DNA from 2 places in the Amycolatopsis camponoti genome. Region 1 is predicted to be linked to the other one. Evidence: riboswitches for the same ligand, from Rfam matches in the RefSeq annotation. Region 1 holds a riboswitch; the other holds the start of a gene.
The links. A riboswitch is a leader RNA that binds a small molecule or an ion and turns the genes downstream of it on or off. The one in region 1 is predicted to bind thiamine pyrophosphate.
Positions count from the first base shown of each region.

Region 2: linked by a shared signal. The riboswitch ahead of thiO (glycine oxidase ThiO) and the one ahead of AA23TX_RS03030 (thiamine ABC transporter substrate-binding protein) in region 1 are both predicted to bind thiamine pyrophosphate.

Region 1 is NZ_CABVGP010000001.1:615,040-618,263, forward strand. Features, by position in the region: gene ychF (redox-regulated ATPase YchF) at 1-512, shown strand, start outside; gene AA23TX_RS03020 (hypothetical protein) at 509-835, shown strand; gene AA23TX_RS03025 (4a-hydroxytetrahydrobiopterin dehydratase) at 1,281-1,565, opposite strand; TPP riboswitch at 1,598-1,706, shown strand; gene AA23TX_RS03030 (thiamine ABC transporter substrate-binding protein) at 1,728-2,777, shown strand; gene AA23TX_RS03035 (ABC transporter permease) at 2,846-3,224, shown strand, end outside.
Region 2 is NZ_CABVGP010000001.1:59,365-62,588, forward strand. Features, by position in the region: gene AA23TX_RS00280 (threonine ammonia-lyase) at 1-98, opposite strand, end outside; gene AA23TX_RS00285 (hypothetical protein) at 245-979, shown strand; gene thiE (thiamine phosphate synthase) at 1,034-1,693, opposite strand; TPP riboswitch at 1,725-1,830, shown strand; gene thiO (glycine oxidase ThiO) at 1,825-2,901, shown strand; gene thiS (sulfur carrier protein ThiS) at 2,901-3,101, shown strand; gene AA23TX_RS00305 (thiazole synthase) at 3,103-3,224, shown strand, end outside.

The DNA of each region.
Region 1 (3,224 bases):
AGCACAGCCTCCTGACGACGAAGCCGTTCCTGTACGTCTTCAACGCCGACGAAGGCGTCCTCACCGACGAAGCCCGCCGCGAGGAGCTGACGAAGCTGGTCGCGCCGGCGGACGCGGTTTTCCTCGACGCGAAGGTCGAGGCGGAGCTGCTGGAGCTGGACGACGAGGAGTCGGTCCGCGAGCTGCTGGAGTCGGTCGGCCAGCCGGAGCCGGGCCTGTATTCCCTGGCCCGCGCGGGTTTCCACACGCTGGGCCTGCAGACGTACCTGACGGCGGGCCCGAAGGAGTCCCGCGCGTGGACGATCCCCCAGGGTGCGACCGCTCCCCAGGCGGCGGGCGTCATCCACACGGACTTCGAGCGCGGCTTCATCAAGGCGGAGATCGTCTCGTACGACGACCTGATGGCCGCCGGCACGATGGCGGCCGCCCGCGCGGCGGGCAAGGTCCGCATGGAGGGCAAGGACTACATCATGGCCGACGGTGACGTGGTGGAGTTCCGCTTCAACGTATGAGCCGCCCGCTGACGCCGGCCGAGCGGGAGGTCCTGACCTTCCTGCTCGCCGGCGACTTCCCCGGCGCGGCCGAACTGCGCGCCCAGGCGGAAACGGCCCGGGTCACCGGCCGGTGCGGCTGTGGGTGTCCGACCATCGACCTCGAAGTCGACGCGACCCTGCCGACGGCGGATCTCGGAGAGCCGGTCGAAGCCGATGCGCCCGACGGCGGGCTCATCGTCTTCGCCGATGGCGGGCGCCTGTCCGGGCTCGAGTACTGGACCACGAGCGACGACACCCCGGCGGAGTTCCCGCCCGTCGACCGGATCGGGCGAGCCGGGTAGCCGAACACCAGCGTGATCTCCGCCGCGCCGAAGATCAGGGCGGCGGAGCCCGGTGCGTCAGCCGAGGAGGCCCATCAGGGCGATCGCGATCAGCACCGCGGCGGGGGCGAGGGCGCTGATCCAGGCGCGCTGGGCGGCGGTGAGGCGGGCGGTGGCGGTGCTGTTCATGGCATTTCCTAAGGCCGAAAACCGATGCTTCCGCCCTGCTCAGCGCGCTGATCATGCCCTTTGTTAGCTGCTGTGATCGAACTCACCGGAAGCGCTCAGCCGTCCGAGTGACGGCGGGACCGGACAGTGAACCAGAGCACACCGCCGGCCGCTGCCACCATCGTCGCGAATGCCGCCGTGCCGACCACGATCGCCTGCGTCATAACCGTCTCTCCTAGCAAAGTCGTTTACCGAGAGACGTCGAAACCGCAGAAAAGTGCACTCAGCGTAACCAGGATCACAGAGAAGAAAGCACCTCGTCGATCTCGGCCGCCAGCGAGAAGTCCTTCTCCGTCAAGCCGCCCGCCGAATGCGTCGAGAGCCGGAACGTCAGCGTGCGCCAGCGGATGTCGATGTCGGGGTGGTGGTCGGCCGCCTCGGCCAGCACCGCGACGCGGTCCACCACCTCGATCGCCTGCGGGAAGCTCGCCAGCTCCACCTCGCGGGAGATGACCTTCCCGGACCTGGTCCAGTCCGCGCTCAAGCGTTCGTCAGCCTCGGAGTCGCTCAAGATTTCCGTCATGTCTCCATCGTCCTGCGTCCTGGACTACGCTGCACGGTTGCCACGGGAGTCCGGTCGAGCCGGGCTGAGAGGCGGGGTCACCCGCGACCGTTCGCACCTGACCGGATCATGCCGGCGAAGGGAGGGCTTTCCCTCCTCGTCCGGTGAAGTGCAGGAGGGTAGATGAAAAGCAGGGCTGTGCGCGCCGCGACGGCCATCGCCGCCGTCAGCGCCGTCGCCGCTGGGTGCTCGCTGTCGGACGGTGACGGTGGCACGCAGCAGACGCCCACCGTCACCCTCGTGACGCACGACTCCTTCCTGGCTCCGCAGGAGGTGCTCGACGCCTTCCAGAAGCAGTCGGGCATCAAGGTCTCCGTGCTGAAGCAGGGCGACGCCGGCTCGCTGACCAACAAGCTCGTGCTGACGAAGGCCAACCCGATCGGCGACGTCGCGTACGGCGTCGACTCGACCTTCGCTTCGCGCGCGCTCAAGGAAGGCGTCTTCGAGCCATACACCAGCCCGGAGGCCGATCGTGGGCCGCAGCGCTACGCCGTCGACCCCGAGCACCGGCTGTCCGCCGTCGACGTCGGTGACGTGTGCGTCAACGTCGACACGAACTACTTCACGAGCAAGGGCATCCCGGCGCCGGCGTCGTACGACGACCTGGCCGACCCGAAGTACAAGGACCTGCTGGTCGCCGAGGACCCGGCGACGGCCTCGCCCGGCCTCGCGTTCCTCCTCGGCACCATCGCGAAGTACGGCGAGTCCGGCTGGAAGGACTACTGGACGAAGCTGAAGGCCAACGGCGTCAAGGTGGTCAGCGGCTGGGAAGAGGCCTACACCAAGGACTTCTCCGGCTCGTCCGGCAAGGGACCGCGGCCGATCGTCGTCTCGTACGCGTCTTCGCCGGCCGCGGAGGTCGGCGACGACGGCAAGCCGCGCACCAAGGCACTGCTCGACACCTGCTACCGGCAGGTCGAGTACGCCGGGGTGCTGGCGAACGGCAAGCAGGCCGAGAACGCGCGCAAGGTCGTCGACTTCCTGCTCTCCCAGCAGTTCCAGGCGACGGTCGCGGCCAACATGTACGTCTACCCGGCGCGCCAGGGCGTCGACCTGCCCGCGGGCTGGGCGCAGGTCGCGCCGCTGCCGCAGAAGCCGCAGGCGCTGACGGCGGACCAGGTCCAGGCCGGGCGCGAGAAGTGGATCGGCGAATGGCGCTCGCTCGTGCAGTGACACCCCGGAAAGCACCAGTCCTGGCCCCGCCGCGGACCGCCCGCGGGCTCGGCCTGGCGCTGCTCGGGCTGGCTCCGATCGGGTTCCTGGTGGTGTTCTTCGCGTGGCCGGTGCTGGCGATCATCGGCCGCGGGTTCGCCGACGGCGGCCTCGACGTCGTCCTCGGTGACGCGCGGACGTGGCAGCTGGCCGGCTTCACCGTGGCGAGCGCGGCGGCGTCGACGCTGGTGGCGATCGTCGCCGGGCTGCCGGTGGCGTTCCTGCTCGCGCGGGTGAAGCTGCCCGGCGCCGGCCTCGCGCGGACGCTGGTGCTGGTGCCGTTCGTGCTGCCGACCGTCGTCGTCGGCCTGGCGTTCCGGGCGCTGTGGCCGGACGGCGGGGTGCTGCCGATCGTGCTGGCCAACGCCTTCTTCAACGTCGCCGTCGTCGCGCGGACCGTCGCCGGGC
Region 2 (3,224 bases), 560 kb from region 1:
CGGGGATCCCACGTCTGGAGCAACAGGGGCGTGTGCACGGCGACACCTCGGACGCGCTTCGCCGCGGCCTCGATGTCGGAGATCGTCACCAGTTCCATGTGCCGAGTATGTCAAGAAAGTGTTCGGCGTGGAATGTCCACTGTGGACGGACGGAGTGGCGCTCCTCACGCTCCGGCAACGCGGGGAGTTCCTCGCGCGCCTTAGACGTTGGACAGGGGAGAAGACTTACTACCGGATCGGGATCATGAGCAAGGAGAACGCAGCGACTTCCGAAGCGAAGGAAGAAAAGTCAGGTCTGCGCATCGCGCAGGTGATGGCGGCGGCGCTCGCGGCGGTGACGGCGGCGCTGCTGGGGTCGACGCTCGGCGTGGCGGGCACGGTCGTCGGCGCGGGCGTGGCGAGCGTGATCACGACGGTCGGCGGCGAGGTGTACCTGCGCTCACTGCAGCGCACGCGCGAGGCCGCGCTGAAGGCGCGTCAGCTGGCGGCGTCGGGCATCCGGCGGCGTGGAACCGGTTCCGAGGTGGCGCCGGCCGAGCAGCCGACGGTCCAGCTGCCCCGGCCCGAGGAAGGCCCGCCCGAGGAGGAGCCGTCCCGGCTGCGGAAGCTGCGCTGGCCGTTGATCATCGGCACGAGCGTGGCGGCGTTCGCGGTGGCGATCCTGGCGATAGTCGGCTTCGAGTCGGCGACGGGCACCCAGATCGGCGGCGGGACGGGTTCGAGCATCGGCAAGATCTTCGGCAACGGCGGCGGTCAGACGGACAAGACCCCCTCGACGACGCCGACGACCGGCACGACCGACACCCAGGTGTCCCCGTCGGAGACGACGACCCCGTCGGACACCTCGACGGCCCCGACGACCTCGTCGGAGACGCCGACGACAACGCCGGGCACGACGACACAGCAGCCGTCGACCTCAGCCCCGGCCACGACGACCCCGCCGACCAGCAAGGGCGCGGCGACCACCCCGACCCCGTAGGTCAGTGAAGGGCACATCAAGGGTTCAAGTCCCTCGATGTGCCCTTCACGGTTTTCAAGCCAGGTGGGACCGCAACTCCCGCGCCGCGGCTTCCGGGTCCTCGGCCTCGGTGATCGCGCGGACCACCACGATCCGCGACGCGCCCGCCTCCAGCACCTCCGGGAGCCGCGGGCCGTCGATGCCGCCGATCGCGAACCACGGGCGTTCGGGAGCGGCCGCCGCCGTCGCGCGGACCAGGTCCAACCCCGGCGCCGACCGGCCCGGTTTCGTCGGTGTCGGCCAGCACGGGCCGGTGCAGAAGTAGTCCACCCCCGGTTCCGAAGCGGCGGCCGAAGCTTGCGCGACGGAGTGCGTCGACCGCCCGATGACCACGTCGTCACCCAGAATCCGGCGGGCCAACCCGACCGGGATGTCGTCCTGGCCCAGGTGCAGCACGTCCGCGCCCACCGCCAGTGCCACGTCCGCCCGGTCGTTCACCGACAGCAGTGCTCCGTGGCGCGCGCACGCCTCGGCCAGCACCTCCAGCGCCGCGATCTCGCCGGCGGCTTCCAAAGCGCCGGTCTTGTCGCGCAGCTGGATGATGTCGACGCCACCGGCCAGGGCCGCGTCGGCGAAGGACGCCAAGTCGCCGCGGGACGTGCGGGCGTCCGTGCAGAGGTACAGGCGCGCCGCGTCGAGGCGGGCGCGGATCTTGTCACCGGAAAGGGCGGGCATAGCGGCGACCGTACCTTGGGAGCTAGGGTGGACTGGTCCGCACGGGAGCCCGAGGGACGGGCTGAGAGGGAGCTGCCGCTCCGACCGTGGAACCTGATCCGGGTCATGCCGGCGCAGGGAGCGTGATTCCCATGACGAACACCTTGGCCGTGGTCGGCGGCGGCGTGATCGGCCTGTCCACGGCGTGGCGAGCCGCACGAGCCGGCCGCGAAGTGACCCTCTACGACCCCGAGCCCGTCCGCGGCGGCGCGTCCTGGCTGGCCGGCGGCATGCTCGCCCCGGTCACCGAGGCCTGGCCGGGCGAGGAAGACGTCCTGCGCCTCGGCGAAGAATCGCTGAAAAGGTGGCCCGGCTTCGCGAGCGACCTCGCTCAGGAAGGCCTCGACCCCGGCCTGGCCGAACACGGCACGCTCGTCGTCGCGTTCGACAGCGCCGACGCCGGCCACCTCGACATCCTCGCCGCGCACCTGCACTCGCTCGGCCGCGTGGCCGAACGCCTCACCAGTCGCGAGACGAAGCGGCTCGAACCGGGCACCGGGTCCGTCCGAAGTGGACTCCACGTGCCCGGCGACCTGGCCGTGGACAACCGGAAACTGCTCCACGCCCTGTACGCGGCGTGCCAAGAACGAGACGTCCGGTTCGTCCGCGAACGCGTCGAACGCGTCCCGGACGCCGACGCCGTCGTGCTCGCCGCCGGCGCCTGGACCGGACGGCTGCACCCGCAGCTCGCCGACGCCGTCCGCCCGCTCAAGGGCGAGATCCTGCGCCTGAAACCCCGCCGCGGCTGCCTGCCCCCGCCCACGCGCACCGTCCGCGCCGTCGTCGAGAGCCGGCCGATCTACCTCGTGCCGCGCGGCGACCAGGAGCTCGTCCTCGGCGCGACGCAGTACGAGGCGGGTTTCGACCGGGCCGTCACCGCGCGCGGCGTCCGCGAGCTGATCGAGGGCGCCGAGCGCGTCTTCCCCGCGATCACCGAGTACGAGCTCGTCGAGACCGCCGCCGGCCTGCGGGCCGGCAGCCGGGACGTGCTGCCCTACATCGGCGTCCTTGACGACGGCGTCTTCGCCGCCACCGGGCACCACCGCAACGGCCTGCTGATGGCCCCCGTGACCGCGGACGCCGTGGTTGCCTGGCTCGAGGGTGAGAAGCCGCCCGAAGGCGTCGAAGCGGCTTCACCCGCCCGCCTGCACCAGAAGGAGCACGTGTGATGGAGATCAAGCTCAACGGGACGTGGACGGAGTTCCCCGACGGCGCGACCGTCGCGGACGTCCTCGACGCGTCCGGCGGGCAGCGGCCCGGCATCGCCGTCGCGGTCGACGGCGTCGTCGTCCGCCGGAGCGACTGGGCGGCCACCGCCGTGCCCAAGGGCGCGGGTGTCGACGTGCTCACCGCCGTCCAGGGAGGCTGAAATGGACGAAGAACCACTGGTCATCGGCACGCACAAGCTGACGTCCCGGCTGATCATCGGCACCGGCGGCGCGGCGAACCTCGCCGTGCTCGAACGCGCGCTGGTCGCGTCCGGCACCGAGCT